Regions from separate parts of the Pseudomonas sp. SCB32 genome, predicted to be linked through region 2. Evidence: riboswitches for the same ligand, from Rfam matches in the RefSeq annotation. Region 2 holds a riboswitch; each other region holds the start of a gene.
The links. A riboswitch is a leader RNA that binds a small molecule or an ion and turns the genes downstream of it on or off. The one in region 2 is predicted to bind cobalamin.

Region 1: another riboswitch for cobalamin. It lies ahead of btuB (TonB-dependent vitamin B12 receptor); the one in region 2 lies ahead of GA645_RS04075 (TonB-dependent receptor domain-containing protein).
Region 3: another riboswitch for cobalamin. It lies ahead of GA645_RS03475 (CbtB-domain containing protein); the one in region 2 lies ahead of GA645_RS04075 (TonB-dependent receptor domain-containing protein).

Annotation. Positions count from the first base shown of each region.
Region 1 is NZ_CP045118.1:1,638,183-1,644,768, forward strand. It holds gene GA645_RS07675 (hypothetical protein) at 1-131, shown strand, start outside; gene GA645_RS07680 (ABC-type transport auxiliary lipoprotein family protein) at 220-858, opposite strand; gene GA645_RS07685 (MlaD family protein) at 855-1,793, opposite strand; gene GA645_RS07690 (ATP-binding cassette domain-containing protein) at 1,794-2,579, opposite strand; gene GA645_RS07695 (MlaE family lipid ABC transporter permease subunit) at 2,576-3,721, opposite strand; cobalamin riboswitch at 3,852-4,079, shown strand; gene btuB (TonB-dependent vitamin B12 receptor) at 4,192-6,036, shown strand; gene cobO (cob(I)yrinic acid a,c-diamide adenosyltransferase) at 6,051-6,586, shown strand, end outside.
Region 2 is NZ_CP045118.1:838,970-845,555, forward strand. It holds gene tesB (acyl-CoA thioesterase II) at 1-196, shown strand, start outside; gene GA645_RS04070 (HAD family hydrolase) at 193-792, shown strand; gene GA645_RS04075 (TonB-dependent receptor domain-containing protein) at 1,075-2,946, opposite strand; cobalamin riboswitch at 3,034-3,233, opposite strand; gene dxs (1-deoxy-D-xylulose-5-phosphate synthase) at 3,263-5,167, opposite strand; gene GA645_RS04085 (Ig-like domain-containing protein) at 5,424-6,586, opposite strand, start outside.
Region 3 is NZ_CP045118.1:718,481-725,066, reverse strand. It holds gene mapR (GntR family transcriptional regulator MpaR) at 1-98, shown strand, start outside; gene GA645_RS03495 (VOC family protein) at 335-766, shown strand; gene cobM (precorrin-4 C(11)-methyltransferase) at 772-1,518, opposite strand; gene GA645_RS03485 (cobalamin biosynthesis protein) at 1,515-1,931, opposite strand; gene GA645_RS03480 (CbtA family protein) at 2,008-2,718, opposite strand; gene GA645_RS03475 (CbtB-domain containing protein) at 2,834-3,022, opposite strand; cobalamin riboswitch at 3,126-3,341, opposite strand; cobalamin riboswitch at 3,413-3,608, shown strand; gene cobW (cobalamin biosynthesis protein CobW) at 3,841-4,893, shown strand; gene cobN (cobaltochelatase subunit CobN) at 4,955-6,586, shown strand, end outside.

The DNA.
Region 1 (6,586 bases), 800 kb from region 2:
CCCACGGCAGCGGCATCTACACCGTGCGCAACTCCCTCTGCTCCGTATACCCCAAGGCCATCGTGACCATCCGCGACGTGGGCAACGACCAGGAGTTGGAGGGCGAGAGCCCGTACCGCTGCCACAAGTGATGGGCGGTGATTGCCGCACCTGACTACCAGGCAAGCACCTTCGGCGACCTGCGCCCGGTAGGCGATACCTGCGAGGAAGGCCTCTGGATCAGCGTCCGGCTGTGGCCGGCTGCCCGATCTTCTGCGCCTGCCCCTGCTGCAGCGTCCACTCCACCACCTGCGCGGCGAGCTGGTCGCTGGCCTTGCCGAAGGCGCTGACCACTTCCGCGACCTGTTTGCCGTCCACCGCCTGGCGGATCTCGAAGCTGCGCGAGGCGACGATGCGCTGGCCAAGGGTGCGTACCAGGCGCGCTTCGTAGCGGATGTGCACGACCGGTTTGCCGCCCTGGTATTCGCTCTGGAAGGCGCGCAGGTCGCCGGTGAGGTCGAGGTCGGCCTGCAGGCTGGTTTCGTCGCTGCTCAGGGCGCGGATGCTGCCGTTGGCGGTGAAGGCGTCGAGCAGGCGGTCGCGCAGCAGCCCCGGCGCACGGTTGCTCCAGCGCGCGCCCTGGTAGCTGCTGATCTGGTTGCCCTGGGGGATCACGGCAATGCGGTTGCTGTCCAGCGCGAGGCTCGCGCTGGGAGTGCTGACCCGCAGCGACCAGTCCACCGTGGCGCTGCCGCGTGCCGGCTGCTGGGTGGCCGGCAACAGGTAGAAGTCCGGGGTTTCCGCTTCCGGGAGGATCGAGCAGGCGCCAAGCAGGCCGAGCAGCGCGGCGACACCGAGCAGGCGGGGAAGGGCGGTCATGGCTGGAACTCCTTGTTGCGCTCGCGGCCGAGCAGATAGCCGGTGGGGTTTTCCTGCAGGCGGCGGGTGACGCCGCGCAGGTCCTCCAGAGTGGAGCGCAGTTCGCGTACTGCCGGGCCGACTTCGCCCAGGCCGTTGAGGCCGCCGTTCACCGCGTCATAGTTGTTGTTGAGCAGCTGCTCGATCCGCTCGCTGCTGGCGCGCAGGGCGGCCAGGGTCTTCTGGGTGTCGTCGAGCATGGCCGGGCCGCGGCTGCCGAGGGTCTGGTTGGCGCGTTCGAGCAGCGCACTGGCGTTGGCCAGGGTGACGCGCGCCTGCTCGCTGGCGGCGGCCAGTTCCTTGACGGTCTGGCGGATGTCCTCGCGCTGTTCGGCGATCACGCTGGTGGCCTGGTCGATGTGATCGAGGGTGCGGCTGATGTGGTCGACGTTTTCCTGGGAGAACAGGTGGCTTGCGTTGGTGAGCAGGTTGTTGATGTTTTCGGCGATGTCTCCGCCATTGGCGAGGAATTTGGCCAGCGGCGAAGGAATGGTCTTGATCACCGGGATGCTGCCGTCCTTGCTCACCAGCGGTGGGCTGTCCTGGGCGGCGCTGGAGAGCTGGATGGTGGACTGGCCGGTGACGCCGGTCAGCGCCAGCTTGGCGCGGGTGTCTTCGCGGATAGGCGTGCTCTCGTAGACGCGGATGCGCGCACGGACCTTGCGCGGGTCGTTCGGGTCCAGGCGCAGGGACACCACGTCGCCCACGCGGATGCCGCTGTACTGCACGGTGCCGCCTTCGGAGAGGCCGGTTACCGACTCGTTGAAGATCACGTCATAGAACTTGAACTGCTGGTCGTTGGCCGACTGCGACAGCCATAGCGCGAAGAGCAGGGCGCCGATCGAGACCAGCAGGGTGAACAGGCCGATCAGCACGTGATGGGCACGGGTTTCCATTCAGCTTTCCTCCCGCAGGTGCTCAGTGGCCTGCAGCGCGGCACGGCCCCGCGGGCCGTGGAAGTAGTCCTGCACCCAGGCGTCGTTGGTCTTGGCGACCTGGTCCAGCGGCCCCACCACCAGCACCCGTTTCTGCGAGAGCACGGCGACGCGGTCGCAGATGGTGTAGAGGGTGTCCAGGTCGTGGGTGACCAGGAACACGGTGAGGCCGAAGGCGTCGCGCAGGGTCAGGATGAGTTGGTCGAAGGCCGCCGCGCCAATCGGATCGAGGCCGGCGGTGGGTTCGTCGAGGAACAGGATGTCCGGGTCCAGCGCCAGGGCGCGGGCCAGGGCCGCGCGCTTGACCATGCCGCCGGAGAGTTCGGCGGGGTACTTGGCGCCGGCATCCGGTGGCAGTCCGGCGAGGGAGATCTTCACCTTGGCGATGAACTCGGCGTCGGCGCGAGACAGCCTGGCGTGCTCGATCAGGGGCAGGCAGATGTTCTCGCTGACCGTCAGCGAGGAGAACAGCGCGCCGTTCTGGAACAGGACGCCGAAGCGCCGCTCCAGCTTCGAGCGCCGCGGCGGCGGCAGCTCCAGCAGGTTCTGGCCGAAGACCTGCACGCTGCCCTCGCTGGGCTGGCGCAGGCCGATGATGCTGCGCAGCAGCACGGATTTGCCGGTGCCCGAGCCGCCAACCACGCCGAGAATCTCGCCTTTCATCACGTCGAGGTCGAGGTGCTCGTGCACGGCATGGCTGTCGAAGCGGTTGGCGAGGTCGCGGACGACGATGATCGGCTCGCTCACCAGCCCATCTCCATGAAGAACAGGGCGAACACCGCATCCAGCAGGATCACCACGAAGATCGACTGGACCACGCTGGAGGTGGTGTGTTCGCCCACCGACTGCGCGCTGCCGCTGACGCGGAAGCCTTCCAGGCAGCCGATCACGGCAATGATGAAGGCGAAAACCGGGGCTTTGACGATGCCGACCAGGAAGTGCTGCACGGCGATGTCGTTCTGCAGCATGTAGAGGAACATGCGTGGCGAGATATCCAGTGCCAGGGCGCAGACCACGCCGCCGCCGAAGATGCCGGACATCATCGCCAGGAAGGTCAGCAGCGGCAAGGTCAACAGCAGCGCGAGCACGCGTGGCAGCACCAGCAGCTCCACCGGGTCCATGCCCTGGGCCTGGATAGCGTCGATCTCCTGGTTGGCCTTCATCGAACCGATCTGCGCGGTGAAGGCGCTGGCGGTGCGGCCGGCCAGGAGGATGGCGGTGAGCAGTACGCCGAACTCGCGGAGGAAGGCGAAGCCGACCAGGTCGACGGTGTAGATCGCCGCGCCGAACTTCCTCAGCACGGTGGCGCCGAGGAAGGCCACTACCGCACCGACCATGAAGGTGAGCAGGGCGACGATGGGCACGGCGTCCAGGCCGGTCTGCTCGATGTGCGCGGTCAGCGAGGTGAGGCGCCAGCGGCGTGGACGCACCAGCGTGCGCGCCAGGGTCTGCAGGGTCAGGCCGATGAAGCCGAGCCCGCCGACGACATGACCGCGGAAGGCCAGGGTGGCGATGCCGATGCGTTCGAGGACATCGATGATGGCATTGCCGGGTGGCGGTTTCTGTTCGTCCAGCCGGCACTGGGTGATGGCGCTGCCCACGGTGCGCAGCAGCGCCAGGCGCTCGGCGGGCAGGTTGCGGGTGATCTGTTCGAGCTGGCCCATGCGCGCGCCGCCGATGACGTCGGCGAGCAGCGCCGCGCCGGCGGTGTCGAGAGCGCCGAGGTTACTGAAGTCCAGTTCGGCGGGTTGGCCGCCAAGGCGTACGTCGGCGACCTGGGATTCCAGGGTGCTGAAATGCGCCAGCGTCCAGTCGCCGCTGACGTGCATCAGCGGAGGGCTGGCGCGGGGATCGAGCTGGAGCTGGCCGGGCTGTGCAGTCGTTGTCATGCCTCGCATTCTAGCGAGTTTCTGTGGTGCCTCCACTTGACTTGTATATATCGTTTTAGCCGCTCTGGGGCGGGCGTTGGCGCTGGATGCGACAGCCTGTTCAATTGACGCCCCAGGCCGCGAGCCACTAAGCTGCGCGCCTGCTTCAGGTGCCCCCGGCGCAAGTCGGGGGTGAAACAGGGAAGCCGGTGAATTCGGACCTCGTGGGTCCGACCATTCCGGCGCTGCCCCCGCAACGGTAAGCGAGCATCGAGCCGCATTTCGCCACTGTGCCATTGGCATGGGAAGGCGCGGTTTCAGGAGCCTTTCACGGCCCCACTCGCAAGCCCGGAGACCGGCCTGTTGCAAGCCATGGCACGCGGGAGGCGTTGTCGATCGCTCCGTCCGGCCTATGCTGCCGGGGCGTTCCCGTCCTCCGCCTGCCCTTTCGGGTCAGAGCCGCGCGGGTGAGAGCGGCGGAGTGAGTTCACGTGAAGCAGTTCTTCAATTGGCCGACGGCGCTGGCGCTGGGCGGCTTCTCCTGTTTGGGCCTGGCGGCCGACGAAACGCCGCTGGCGCTCGACGATCAAGTGGTGACCGCCACGCGCACCGAGCAGCGCGCCGGGCAGAGCCTTGCCTCGGTCAGTGTGCTGGATCGCGAAGACATCGAACGCGCCCAGGCGCAGTCGGTGCCCGACCTGTTGCGGCGTCTGCCGGGTATCTCCCTGAGCAGCAACGGCGGGCCCGGCAAGGCCACCAACCTTTATCTGCGCGGCAGCGAATCCGACCATGTGCTGGTGCTGATCGACGGCGTCAAGGCCGGCTCGGTGTCTTCCGGTGGCGCATCGTTGCAGGACCTGCCGGTGGAACTGATCGAGCGCATCGAGGTGGTGCGCGGGCCGCGCTCCAGCCTGTATGGCTCCGAGGCCATCGGCGGGGTGATCCAGATATTCACCCGCCAGGCCGTGGAGCAGGGCTTCAAGCCCTGGGCCTACGCCGGCGCGGGCAGCCAGAGCACCTATGAAGGCAGCGCCGGGGCCTCGGCCGGCAATGGGCGCGGCTGGTTCGCCCTGGGTGTGTCCAGCCTGGATACCGCCGGCATCGATGCCAAGGCCAACGGCGCCAGCGGCCATGAGCCGGACAGCGACGGTTACCGCAATCTCTCGGGCTCCCTGCGTGCCGGCTACCGTTTCGACAACGGCCTGGAGCTGGACGGCAGCCTGTTGCAGACCGATTCGCACAACGACTTCGATCAGGTGAACAGCCGTCGCACCCAGGGCTTCGACGCCTACAACGATGGCGTGCAGCGAGTGATCGGTGGCCGCGCGCGCTTCGCCCCGCTGGAGCCCTGGCGGGTGACCCTGTCCGCCGGGCGCAGCGAGGACAACTCCGACGCCTATCAGGACGGCGCCTTCTACTCGCGCTTCGACAGCCGTCGTGACACCGCGTCCTGGCAGAACGACCTGGACCTTGCCCCCGGCCAGACTCTGACCCTGGGCTACGACTGGCAGCAGGACGAGCTGGGCAGCTCCACCGACTACGCGGTGACCTCCCGCGACAACCGCGGCACCTTCGCCCAGTACCTGGGCAGTGCGGGTCGCCACGATTGGCAGCTGAGCCTGCGCCACGATGACAACCAGCAGTTCGGCAGCCGCAACACCGGCAACCTCGCCTGGGGCTATGCGCTGACCGACGCGGTGCGTACCTTCGCCAGCTACGGCACGGCCTTCAAGGCGCCGACCTTCAACGAACTCTATTACCCCGGCTACGGCAACCCCGACCTGGACGCGGAAACCTCGCGCAGTGTGGAGCTCGGCCTGGACGGCCATCACGGCTGGGGGCACTGGGCGGTGAACCTGTATCGCACGATGATCGACGACCTGATCGCCTACGACTCGGCATTACGCGCCCCGGGCAACATCGACCAGGCGCGCATCCGCGGCGTCGAGCTGCAACTGGGCAGTCAGTGGCAGGACTGGGTGTGGAACGCCAACGCCAGCCTGCTCGACCCGGAAAGCCGCGCCAGCGGCAGCCGTGGCAATGACCTGCCGCGCCGCGCCCGGCAACTGTTCAACCTGGACCTCGACCGGCGCTTCGACGCGCTGAGCCTGGGGGCCAGCCTGCACGCCGAGGGGCATCGCTACGATGACCTGGCCAACCGCAATCGTCTGGGCGGCTTCGCCACCCTGGACCTGCGCGGCGAATATGCGTTGAGCCCGGAGTGGCGCCTGCAAGCGCGCCTGAGCAACCTGTTCGACGCCGACTACCAGACCACCCTGGGCTATGAGCAGCCCGGCCGCGCCGTACTCTTCGGCGTGCGCTACCAGGCCCTTTGAGAGGAGAGAGACCGATGAGTGAATCCCTGGAAAAGGACGAACGCCACCGTTCGCGCATGCAGCGCAAGAAATCCGTGGTCGACGAGAAGATCGCCCAGGCCCAGGGTGAGCGTGGTGTATTCCTGGTTCACAGCGGCAACGGCAAGGGCAAGAGCAGCTCGGCCTTCGGCATGGTCGCCCGCGCACTGGGCCATGGCATGAAGGTCGGTGTGGTGCAGTTCATCAAGGGCGCCGCCACCACCGGCGAGGAAGCCTTCTTCCGCCGCTTCCCCGAGGAGGTCAGCTACCACGTGATGGGCGAGGGCTTCACCTGGGAGACCCAGGACCGCCAGCGTGACATCGCCAAGGCCCGTGAAGCCTGGGACATTGCCCGCCAGTTGCTGAGCGATCCGCAGGTCGGCCTGGTGGTGCTGGACGAGGTGAATATCGCCCTCAAGCACGGCTATCTGGAGCTGGACACCGTGCTTGCCGACATCGCCGCCCGCCCGCCGATGCAGCATGTGGTTGCCACCGGGCGCGGCGTGCAGCCGGCGATGGTCGAGGCGGCCGA
Region 2 (6,586 bases):
GGTCGCCACCATCGACCATTCCGTGTGGTTCCATCGCGACCTGCGCGCGGACGAGTGGCTGCTCTACGCCATCGACAGTCCCTGGGCCGGCAATGGCCGTGGCTTCGTGCGTGGCAGCGTGTTCAACCGTGACGGCCAGTTGGTGGCTTCGGCGACCCAGGAAGGCCTGATCCGCCACCGCGAGGACTGGTCGTGAAACTCGACGAAATCCGCCACTGGGTGTTCGACATGGACGGCACCCTGACCCTGGCGGTGCACGACTTCCCGGCGATCAAACGGGCCCTGGGCATTCCCCTGGAGCACGACATCCTTTCCCACCTGGCGGCACTGCCGGAGGACGAGGCGGCCGCCAAGCACGCCTGGTTGCTGGAGCACGAGCGCGAGCTGGCCGTGGCGTCGACCGCCGCGCCCGGCGCGGTGGCGCTGGTGCGCGCGCTGCACGGCGCGGGCTATCGACTCGGCATCCTGACCCGCAATGCCCATGAGCTGGCGCTGATTACCCTGGACGCCATCGGTGTTGGCGACTGCTTCCTCACCGAGGACGTCCTCGGCCGTGGCGAGGCTGATCCCAAGCCCAGCCCGGACGGCCTGCTGCGTCTGGCGGCGCGCTGGGACGTGGCGCCGCAGCGGATGCTGATGGTCGGTGACTACCGCTTCGACCTCGACTGCGCCCGCGCGGCTGGCGCACACAGTGCGCTGGTCAACCTGGCCGACAACCCCTGGCCGGAGCTGACCGACTGGCACGCGCAGGATTGCGCGGAGCTGGGGCGGATGGCCGGGCTTCTGGTTTAGGTCCGCTGCCGGGCGGGTTCGCGAGCAAGCTCGCTCCTACAGGATCTGGCTCGCGCTGATCGATCGGGTCACGCCGGGCTGCTCGTCGTAGGACCGAGGGGGCGCCTAGCCCATGGGCGCGAATCGCGGTCATAGCCCGCTCCTACGGTGTTCGGGAGCGTCGAACCGTAGGATGGGTGGAGCCCTGGCGATACCCATGCGGTCGATACAGGGGCTGATGGGTATCGCTTCGCTCCACGCCATCCTACAAAAGCACAGAAGCGCTGGGGTCTTCGGAAGGCCTTACAGCTCCGGCGTCCAGGTCACCGCCAGCAGTGCGGTGCGGCCTGGTTCGCGGTACGGGTGTGCTTCGCCCATGTAGTCCGTCGGACTGGTCGGGCGCAGGTAGTCGCCCAGGGCGTAGTCGCGGTCCAGCGCGTTATCGAGCTTCAGGTCGAAGCGCAGTTCGTCGCTGGCCAGCCAACTGGTGCGCAGGTCGAGCACGCCGTAGCCGCCGAGTTCGCGGGTGTTGGCCGCGTCGTCGTAGCGCTGGCTGACCGCGCGCCAGGAGCCGCCGACGCCGTAGGCGCCGAACTGCCGGTCGAGGTCCAGGCTCAGGGTGCGACGGGCGCGGGTCGGCAGGGTGTGGCCGGTGTCGCGGTCACGCGGGTCGATCAGGCTCAGGCCCAGGTTGGCCTGCCAGCCCAGCACCTTGCGGGCGACGCTGGCCTCGAAGCCGTCGATGCGCGCCTTGGCGATGTTCTCCGGCTGGTTGCTGGTGCTGTCCCAGGCGATCAGGTTGTCGACCTCGGTGCGGTACAGCGAGGTCTCCAGGTGGGTCCCGGAGAAGTCGCCACGCCATTGCAGCTCATAGGTCTTCGAGGTCTCGGCCTTGAGGTTGGGGTTGCCGGCGCCGGGGTAGTAGAGGTCGCTGAAGGTCGGCGCGCGGAAGCCTTCGCCGTAGCTGGCGATCCAGCTCTGGTTGTCGCCCACCGGCAGGCTGAAGGCGGCGTTCCAGCTGTTCTGGGTGCCGTAGACCTGGTTGTCGTCGTGGCGCAGGCCCAGTTCGGTGCCGAAGGATTCGCCCTTGAAGCTGTGCTGGACGAAGAAGGCGTGGTTCTCGCGCCGGTCCTGGTCGGGCGCGGAGCTGCCTTCCACCCGGTCTTCGTACCAGTCGGTGCCGAGGGCGAGCTGGTTGGCGGCGTCCAGTTGCAGGCGGTTGATCCAGCCCGCCGAGTAGCGGGTGGTTTCCAGGGTGCCGTTGTTCCAGCTGTCGGCGGCGCCCAGAGCCTTGTTGCGGTCGAAGCTGCGGCCCAGTTCCAGGCGGCTGTTCCAGATGTCATTGAGCTGGCCGTCGAGGAAGCCGCTGTAGCTGCTGACGCGGAATTCGTCGCGGGGCGAGCCCGGGTCGAAGTTGTAGGCGTCGTCGTACTCGTTCTTGCCGCGCTGGTCGTTGAGGTTCAGGCCGGCCTTCCAGTCCTCGTTGAAACGGTGGTCGAGGTTCAGGTGCACGGCCTTGTTGCGCTGGGCATCGTGGTCGCTGTCGGCGCCGACCTTGTCGGTGGTGCGGTCCCAGCCGGCGCTCTCGTCGAGGCTACCACCCAGGCTGTAGGTGGTGCGCTCGTCGCCGCCGGACAGGTTCATGCTGCGCTCGACAGTGCCGTAGCTGCCGGCCGCCAGGCGCACTTCCGGGTGCAGTCCGGCTTCGCCGCGGCGGGTGAAGATCTGGATCACGCCGCCGATGGCGTCGGCGCCGTACAGCGAGGAACGCGGGCCACGGGTCACTTCCACGCGCTCGATATTGTCGATGCTCAGGTAGTCCAGGCGGGCGATGCCGGTGCTGGCCGAGGCGATGCGCTGGCCGTCGACCAGCACCAGGGTCTGCGCGGTGCTGGTGCCGCGCACGGAGTAGGAGATCACGCCGCCGGAGCTGCCGATCTGTACACCGGGCACGCGCTTGAGCAGCTCGGGCACGCTGCGCACCTGCAGGCGCTCGATGTCCTGGCGGGTGAACACGCTGTTGGCGGAGGTGGCCTGGGCGCGCGGCTGGACCTGGCGACCGGAGGTGATCACCAGCGCGGGCATGGCGTAGATGTCACCGCTCGGAACGCTGGCATCGGCGAAGGCCAGGCCGGGCAGGAGGCCGGTGGCCAGGGCGAGTCGGGTCAGTTTCATGGAACGTCCTCAAAAGCGGTCGGATGACTTTCGAGGAGGGCGTGGCAAGGGCGGCAGGCCGCACTTGACGGTGCGGCCCTCCGCAACACCAGTCGGGGCGTACGAGGGCGGTCTCCGGGCTGCCGACGCTCACGTCTGCGGCCTTCCCATGCGGATGCACAGTGGCGGTTCACAGCGCGGCAGGCCAGGGCCTGCGGTCGGTTACCGTTGCGGGGGCAGCGCAGGTCTTTCACCTGCTTCCCGTTACCTCGAACGAAAACGGGCGCACCTTAGTGGGTGCGCCCGTCGCTGGCAATACTCCGGGAGAGGCATGCGCTCAGCGGTTGCCGAGCGCCTCCAGGCGAGCGCCCACCGAGCGTTCGATGCCGGCAGCGTCAAGACCGCACTCGGCGAGCATCTGCGCCGGCTTGGCGTGCTCCACGTAGTAGTCCGGCAGGCCCAGGTGCAGGACCGGCTGCAGGATGTTCTCGCGGGCGAGGAATTCGCTGACGGCGGCGCCGGCGCCACCCATCACCGAGTTTTCCTCGAGGGTCACCAGCAGTTCGTGGCTGGCCGCCAGCTGGCGCACCAGTTCCTCGTCCAGCGGCTTGACGAAGCGCATGTCGGCGACGGTCGCGTCGAACTGCTCCGCCACTTTCAGTGCCTCGGCCAGCTGCACGCCGAACACCAGGAAGGCGACCTTGCCGGCCTTGCCTTCGCGGCGCACCACGCCTTTGCCGATTTCCACCGGCTCCAGCGCCTGTTCGATGGGCGCGTTGGGGCCGGTGCCGCGCGGGTAGCGCACCGCCGCCGGGCCTTCGAAGTGATGGCCGGTGGTGAGCAGCTTGCGCAGTTCATTCTCGTCGCTGGGGGTCATCACCAGCATGCCAGGGATGCAGCGCAGGTAGGAGAGGTCGAAGCTGCCGGCGTGGGTCGGGCCGTCTTCGCCGACGAGACCTGCCCGGTCGATGGCGAACAGAACGTCGAGGTTCTGCACCGCGACGTCGTGGATCAGTTGGTCGTAGCCGCGCTGCAGGAAGGTGGAGTAGATCGCCACCACCGGCTTTGCGCCGTCGCAGGCCATGCCGGCCGCCAGGGTCACGGCGTGCTGCTCGGCGATGGCGACGTCGAAGTAGCGGTCCGGGAACTTGTCGGCGAAGGCCACCAGGTCCGAACCTTCCTTCATCGCCGGGGTAATGCCGACCAGGCGCGGGTCCTGCGCTGCCATGTCGCACAGCCACTGGCCGAACACGCTGGAGTACTTGGGCCCGGAGGGCTTCTTCGGTTCCGCCGGGGCCTTGATCGGCTCCAGCTTGGTGATGGCGTGGTAGCCGATCGGGTCGACCTCGGCCGGGCCGAAGCCCTTGCCCTTCTTGGTGACCACGTGGAGGAACTGCGGGCCGTCCAGGTCACGCATGTTGCGCAGGGTGGCGATCAGGGTCGGCAGGTCGTGGCCGTCGATGGGGCCGACGTAGTTCCAGCCCAGCTCCTCGAACAGGGTGCCGGGGACCAGCATGCCCTTGGCATGTTCCTCGACCTTGCGCGCGATCTCCCAGGCGCCGGGCAGGCGCGAGAGGATCTTCTTGCTGCCCTCGCGCATGCTCGAATAGGTGCGGCTGGAGATGATCTTGGCCAGGTAGTTGGACAGGCCGCCGACGTTCTTGGAGATCGACATGTCGTTGTCGTTGAGGACTACCAGCATGTTGGCCTTCACGTCCGACGCGTGGTTGAGCGCCTCGAAGGCCATGCCTGCGGTCAACGCGCCATCGCCGATCACCGCCACCGACTTGCGGCCCGAACCCTGCATGCGCGCGGCGATGGCCATGCCCAGGGCGGCGCTGATGGAGGTGCTGGAGTGGCCGACGCCGAAGGTGTCGTACTCGCTCTCCGAGCGACGCGGGAAGGCGGCCAGGCCGTCCTTCTGGCGCAGCGTGCCCATGCGCTCGCGGCGACCGGTGAGGATCTTGTGCGGGTAGGCCTGGTGGCCGACGTCCCACACCAGACGGTCGTCCGGGGTGTCGAAGACGTAGTGCAAGGCGACCGTCAGCTCGATCACGCCGAGCCCGGCGCCAAAGTGGCCGCCGGTCTGGCCGACGCTGTACAGCAGGTACTGGCGCAGTTCGTCAGCGAGGGTCAGCAGCTCCGTCTCGCCCAGCCGACGCAGTTCGACCGGCGTGCTGGCGCGGTCGAGCAGGGGCGTGGCGGGGCGCTCGCGGGGAATCTCGTGGAACGTCGTGGGCATCAGGCTGATCGTTATGAGAAGGCAAAAGATGCGGGAGTTTACCTGATGCTCTGGATTGGCCCAAGCAACGTGGGGCCAATCCTTCGGACGACCGGATAGTCGGGATTTGGCGCGGGTGTCGGGCGCTACGCGGACGCGGCCTGGACGGACGCTGCCGTGTTGCGGGGTGAAAGCGGTCTGGCGGGAGAAGGAGAGGTACTTGCGGCGGAAAGCCGCACAGCGGACCTCGCGAGGAGGCCCGCCGTACAACAGGGGGTTACACCACGACGTGCTGGACGGTCAGCTCGTCGAGTTTCACCGGGTGGAAGTCGGCCGGAGCGTAGTACGAGACAGACGATACCGACGCGTTGGCGTTGGTGGCGAAGCCATTACCTGCCAGCGGCAGCTCATGGGTAGCGATTTCCAACACATTGCTCAGCGACGGCAGCGATGCCTTGCCGGCGGAGGCGCTCTGGACGCTGGAGCTGTCGTCGTGAGAGGACGCGCTCAGGCCACTCAGATCCAGTTCCATGCCATGGCTGGGCAGGAAAGAGCCTTTCGAGGTGCTGACGTCGTCGGTCCAGGCGCGGTCGATGGTCAGGCGGAACGCGGCACTGCTCTCCTGGCCCTGGCTGATGTGGAAGTCATAGGCGCCGTCCTTGAGCGGGGCGTAGGGGGTGAATTCCCAGGTGCCGTTCTGCTGGACGAGGGCCTTGCCCACCTCGAAGCTGCCGCCAGCGACAGGCTTGCCGTCGGCACCGATCATTTCGGCGACGATGCTGACCAGCGTGTTGGGGGTGGCGGTGCCGTGGAAGACCGGACGGATGTCGTCGGTGGTGGCGCCGCTGGCCAGCTCGCCCGTGACCGGACCGGCATGGTCGGTGGCGGCGAAGGTCATGGCCTTGGAGGTCGGCTGCTCCGGTTGCTCTGGCTGTTGAGGCTGTTCCGGTTGAGTCGGTTGCTCAGGAACAGGCTGTTCAGGCTGTTGCGGCTGGTCGGTCGGCTCGGTGCCGTCGGTCCAGGCGCGATCGATGGTCAGGCGGAACGCGGCACTGCTCTCCTGGCCCTGGCTGATGTGGAAGTCATAGGCGCCGTCCTTGAGCGGGGCATAGGGGGTGAATTCCCAGGTGCCGTTCTGCTGGACGAGGGCCTTGCCCACCTCGAAGCTGCCGCCGGCGACAGGCTTGCCGTCGGCACCGATCATTTCGGCGACGATGCTGACCAGCGTGTTGGGGGTGGCGGTGCCGTGGAAGACCGGGCGGATGTCGTCGGTGGTGGCACCGCTGGCCAGCTCGCCCGTGACCGGACCGGCATGGTCGGTGGCGGCGAAGGTCATGGCCGGCGCGGTAGTCGCTTTCAGCAGACCATTGCCGAGCAAGCCTCTGGACGCATAGCTCGACTGCGGTGTGGTGCTCAGGGGCGATGCATACGAAGTCGACA
Region 3 (6,586 bases), 120 kb from region 2:
GCTTCGGCCACTGCCTGCGGTTGAACTATGGCCATCCGTGGACAGCGAGCAGCGAACAGGCCATGGAAACCCTCGGACGGATCATTCACTCGTTGTAGGGCAAGACGCCGGGACTGCTCCGCACATTCGGCAACGATCTGTACCTGTGCGGTGGTTTGTCGCAGGAATACCCTGTCAGGCGGAAACTGGACGAGGGAAGCAGCCATGGATGCGGAAGGCTTGAAGATCCTGCTCACGGTAATTGCGGCGCTAGGCGTGCACTGGGGCGTGCGTTGGTACCTGCGACGCGGAACGCTGCCGCGCTCGGATGAGTGGCGGGCGTGAGAACACCATCATGCTGAAGATGAATGCCCTGGTGCCGGAGCTGATCGTCTCGGACCTGCCGCGAAGCCTGCACTTCTACTGCGAGGTGCTCGGCTTCGCCATCGAGTACCAGCGCCCCGAGGACGGCTTCGCCTTTCTTTCCTTTGGCGACAGCCAGCTCATGCTGGAACAGGACTGGCACTCCGACTCGCCGTGGAGCGTGCGCCCGCTGGACCACCCGCTGGGGCGTGGGGTCAATTTCTCCATCCGCTGCCCCGACACACAGTCGCTGGTGAGCTCGCTGAACGAGGCGGGGCTCCCACTGCGCAAGCCCGTGGAGGAGCGCTGGTATCGGCAGAGCGAGCAGTTGTACGGGGAGCGCAACTTCCTCGTGCAGGACCCGGACGGCTACCTGCTGCGCTTCGCCCAGAGCCTCGGCACGCGGCCACTGTCGGCCGGGTAACCGCCCTACGGGCGATACAGATGCGCATGCCCCACGCTGTACAGCGACGAATCGGCAAAGCCCTCCGCCCCCAGCACCTTGCCCACCAGGATCAGCGCGGTACGCCGGAAGCCCTTCGCCTGCGCCTTGGGCAGGATGTCGCCAAGGGTGCCGGTAACCTGGTCCTGATCCGGCCAGCTGGCGCGATGGATCACCGCGATGGGACAGTCCGCTCCGTAGTGCGGTAGCAACTCCGCGACGATGGACTCCAACTGACCGACACCCAGGTGGATCGCCAGGGTCGCTCGGTGCTGCGCCAGTTCGGCAAGGGATTCGCCCTCGGGCATCCGCGTCTTGCTCGCATAGCGGGTGAGGATCAGCGTCTGCGAGATATCCGGCAGGGTCAGCTCGCAGCCGAGAATCGCCGCGCAGGCCGAAGTGGCGGTGACGCCGGGAATGATCTCGTAGGGAATGCCGCGCTCGCGCAGATGACGAATCTGCTCGCCGATGGCGCCATACAGTGACGGATCGCCCGAGTGCACGCGCGCCACGTCCTTGCCCTCGGCGTGGGCCTGCGCCAGCAGCGCGACGATCTCGTCCAGGTGCAGCTCGGCGGTATTCACGACGCGCTCGGCGCTGTGTCCTTCCAGCACCGCCGGCGGCACCAGCGAGCCGGCGTAGAGGATCACCGGGCAGGAGCGGATCAGCCGCTGGCCCTTGACCGTGATGAGTTCGGGATCGCCGGGGCCGGCGCCGATGAAAAAGACCGTCATGGCTGCTCCTGTTCGGATTCGACGGGGATGAAGGCCAACGCGCAGGTGGCGTGCTCGCTGCGGCGCTTGCCCACCAGCAGACGCGCCGGCGCGCCGCCCTGGGCTTCGGCCTGCAATAACGCGGCGGCTTCGGCGACGCTGGCGCTGCCGATGGCCGTGCGTACCGTCTCCGAGGGCTGGTCGAGGCGCTTCTCACAGGCCGCCAGTTGCTGTGGCGTGAACAGCGCCAGCGGCAGATCGAGCGCGGCGGCCAGGGCCGCCAGCCCTTCTTCGTCGGCTTTGAGCGTGGCACTGGCCAGCGCGGTGAGGCTCGACTCGTAGAGCCCGGCTTCGGCCAGCGTATCGCGCAGCAAGGCACGCAGTTCATCGAGCGGGCAGCCCCGGCGGCAACCTAGGCCGGCAACCAGCGTCATGGTCGCTCTCCTTGAAGATGAAAATAAAAACCCCGCAGGCGGCTGGGCCGGCTGCGGGGTCGAGCATAGCGATGAATCAGGCCGATGGCGCGAAGCGACGGAACAACCAGGCAGCGACCAGGCCCAGGGCCGCCCAGAACACCGCGTTGGTGACCAGCGAGGCAACGATGAACTCGTGGGCGAGGCTCTCCGGCGCGAGGCTGGAATGCACTTCAGGTTGTGGTGCGCCTATCACATGCGGCACCACCAGCAGCGCCAGGCCCACACCGCGCAGCAGCCAGTTGCGGCTGAACACCAGCAGCGCAAGGCCTGCTGCAGTGGAGGCGGCCGTGCCGATCCACCAGGTCTGCCGCAGGGCCAGATCCGCCGCGGCAGTACCGGGGACTTCCGGCGGTAGGCCGAGCGACGGCGCCAGGGTGAACACGGCAAAACCGGCCAGCCCCCAGAGCAAGCCTTCGGACGTCTTGCCCGGCTCACGCAGGGTGAACAGGCCGGCCAGCATCAGCGCGAAGCCCACTGCGACCACCAGGTTGCCGCCGGTGGTGGAGAGGATGCGCTGCCAGCCGTCTTCCGGCTCCCAGGCTTCTTGGTCGTGGTGATGGCCGGCGGCGGCGCCATCGGCGTGTTCGTGGCTGTGCTCCTCGACCAGCGTGGCGGCCGGCTCGGCTTTCTCGTAGGTTTCCGCCTTGAGAATCAGCGGGGACACCCACAACAGCTGGACCAGGGTCAGCACCAACGCCGCGATCAGGCCGGCGAAACCGGCGGTCTGGGCGATACGTTTGATCATTGCAGTTCTCCGATTTCCCGGGCCGCGTGTGGCAGGCAAAGCATTCCCGTGACCGCTTCGAACGAGCAGTCAGGGACGCCTCGACTCAGCCGCGTCTACACGCAGCCGGTACACATCAATGGCAGGGGAAGCCCGCGCTATGGCGAGTGTCATGCGCGGCGTTGTGCACCGCCTCCAGGTGCGAGAAACCGGCGAAGTACACCAGCAGCGCACCGAGCAGGCTGGCGCCGACGGCCAGGCTGATGCGCTTGGAAAGGGGGATGGAAGTGCTCGACGCCTGTTGCGCCAGGATGCTGCTGGACATGAACGTTCCCTCTGAAACTTGAGTAGAGAACGCAGAGGTTGAACGCATTCGAACGCGCCGGAATCGGCTGCGCCACGGCCTGCGCCCGCCCACCGCGGGTTTGCCAAAACGAAGGATTCCAGGCCGGTCTCCGGGCTTGCGATGTCGGCCGATGCGGCCGGGCGGGTCAGCCTTCCCATGCGCGAGCACAGTGGCTACCGATGACCCTTCAATCGCTTACCGTTGCGGGGGCAGCGCCGGACTGGTCCTTGCGGACGCACCGGCTTCCCGTTTCACCTCGCACACGACGGCGCGAGACACCTGAAACCGCGCTAGCTGACCACGAAGCCCCGCGAGCGTCAACCGCGCGGCAACCGATCCCCGGCGATTGACCGCCTCGCCATCGCTGCGTAGCCTTCTGCCCTTCGAGGTTCTCCGGCGCTGGCCGGAGCTAAGAGGGAACGTGGAAATCTTCGGATGCGCCACGGCTGCCCCCGCAACTGTGAACAGCCTGTCCTTTCACGAGCCACTGCCGACGACGGCGGGAAGGCGAAAGGACAATCAAGGGCTGTGAGCCAGGAGACCTGCCTCGTGACTGGTTTTCGATCTGCTGCGCGTCGGCATAACTGCGTTAAAAACCGGCTCGGGATGCTCATTTACTGACGTAAACTCCGCTCCCGCCCCGATTTTTGCCTTGTTCTGCTCTAGCTCGCGAGATCCGGAACCGGTTGGTTATCAACAGACAACCGGGCGGGGTGATCCGGTGGCGACCTTCGTTGCGCGGCGAACCCGCGCGCGCGCCCTTCATCCGCCTTCAAACTTTCGCTTGCGAGGCGCGCATGAAAACCCTGGCCAAACTCCCCGTCACCATCGTCACCGGCTTCCTCGGCGCCGGAAAGACCACCCTGCTCCGCCATATGCTCGACAACGCCGAAGGCCGCCGCATCGCGGTGATCGTCAACGAGTTCGGTGAGTTGGGCATCGACGGCGAAATCCTCAAGCAGTGCTCCATCGGTTGCAGCGAAGAAGAAGCGGTCGGCCGCGTCTTCGAACTGGCCAACGGCTGCCTGTGCTGCACCGTGCAGGAAGAATTCTTCCCGGTAATGCGCGAGCTGGTGGCGCGCCGTGGCGACCTCGACCAGATCCTCATCGAGACCTCCGGCCTGGCCCTGCCCAAGCCGCTGGTGCAGGCCTTCCAGTGGCCGGAAATCCGCAACGCCTGCACGGTGGATGCGGTGATCACCGTGGTCGACAGCCCGGCCGTGGCCGCCGGCACCTTCGCCGCCCATCCCGAGCAGGTGGACGAGCAGCGCAAGCAGGACCCGAACCTGGACCACGAATCGCCGCTGCACGAACTCTTCGAAGACCAGCTGGCCAGCGCCGACCTGGTAGTACTGAACAAGGCCGACCTGCTGGATGCCGAGGCACTGGCCCGAGTGCGCGCCGAAGTCGCCGAGGAGCTGCCGCCGGCGGTGAAAATCGTCGAAGCCAATTCCGGCCAGCTGCCGCTCTCGGTGCTGCTGGGCCTGAACGCCGAGGCCGAGCTGCACATCGACAGCCGCCCGACTCATCACGACCACGAAGGTCATGAAGAGCACGACCATGACGAGTTCGACTCCTTCCACGTCGACCTGCCGGAGGTGGAAGAGCGCGCCCTGCTCGATGCGCTGAACGCGCTGGTCGAGCGCCACGCCGTGCTGCGCATCAAGGGCTTCGTCGCCATCCCCGGCAAGCCCATGCGCCTGCTGGTACAGGGCGTCGGCAAGCGCTTCGACAAACACTTCGACCGGGCCTGGCGCAGCGACGAAACCCGCGGTACCCGCCTGGTGGTAATCGGCCAGGAACTGGACCAGGCCACCATCGCCAACGAGCTGCGTACCGCCCTGGCGTAACACAGCTTTTCGTAGGAGCGAGCTTGCTCGCTCCTACAAGAGCAATCTACCGAGCACGCCCATGCACCTGCTGCGCACCCAACCCGGCGGCTTCGTCCCCGACGACGGCATCGCCCACCTGGCCCAGACACCCGCCGAGCTGGTGATCCTCTGCAGCGGCGATTCGCACCTGGCGCTGCTCGCCGAGGCCGCCCGCGAGCTGCCGGAGAATTACCCGAGCCTGCGCCTGGCCAACCCCATGCAGCTGCAGAACCACGCCTCGGTAGACCTCTACGTCGACGAGGTGCTGCAGCACGCCAAGGTCATCCTGATCTCGGTGCACGGCGGCGTCGGTTACTGGCGCTACGGCATGGAGCAGCTGGCGGCGCTGGCCGAGCGTGGCGCCACGCTGATCGCGGTGCCTGGCGACGACAAGCCCGACCCCGAACTCACCGCCCTCTGCAGCGTCCCGCCGCAGGATACCGAGCGCCTCTGGCAGTACCTGCGTCAGGGTGGCATGGACAACGCCCGGCAGTTCTTCGCCTGTCTTGCCAACCGCCATCTGCAACGCGACTACGCCTGGAGCGAACCTCGGACACTGCCCCGAGTGGCGCTCTATCACCCCCAGCTCGGCAGCTGCGACCTCGCTCGCTGGCAGGCCGACTGGGCCCCCGAGTGCCCCGTCGCCGCGCTGCTGTTCTACCGCACGCACCTGCAAGCGGCGAACACCGGCTTCATCGACACCTTCTGCGAACGCCTGCGTGCCCATGGCATCAACCCGCTGCCCATCGCTGTGGCCAGCCTCAAGGAAATCGCCTGCCTGGACGCGGTGGAAGCCCTGCTCGATAGCGCCGACGCCGAGCTGATCATCAACGCCACCGGCTTCGCCCAGTCGAATCCGGAAGCGCCGCAAGACCGGCCATTCAAGCGCGACGTGCCGGTGCTGCAAGCTATCTGTTCGCTGGACAATCATGACCTCTGGCGCGCCAACCCGCAGGGCCTCGGCCCGCGCGACCTGGCCATGCACATCGCGCTGCCGGAGCTGGATGGCCGCATCATCACCCGGCCGATCAGCTTCAAGGGCCTGGCCTGGCGCAGCGAGCGCAGCCAGAGCGACGTGGTCTGCTACCTGCCGCATCTGCCGGGCATGGACTTCGTCGCCGAGCTGGCGCGGCGCTGGATGCTGCTGGCGCGCAAGGCCAATGCCGACAAGCGCGTGGCGCTGATCCTGGCGAACTACCCGACCCGTGACGGGCGCATCGGCAATGGGGTCGGCCTCGACACGCCGGCCGCCGCGCTGAACATCCTGCGCGCGCTGGAGACCCAGGGTTATCCTGTCGCCGGCCTGCCCGATTCCGGCACCGCGCTGATACAGCAACTGCTCGGCGGCGTCAGCAACGACCTCGATAGCCTTGACCTGCGCCCCTGCGCGCAGAGCCTGGCGCTGGACGACTACCTTGCCTGTTTCGCGCGCCTGCCCGAAGCCAACCAGCAAGCCGTGCGCGAACGCTGGGGCGCGCCGCAGCAGGACCCGATGTTCCGCAGCGGGCGGATTATGATCGCCGGCCTGCGCTTGGGCCTCGGCTTCGTCGGAATCCAGCCGGCGCGCGGCTACCAGCTCGACGCCGCGGCGATCTACCACGACCCGTCGTTGGTGCCACCCCACGGCTACCTCGCCTTCTACTTCTGGCTGCGCGAGGTGTTCGGCGCCGAC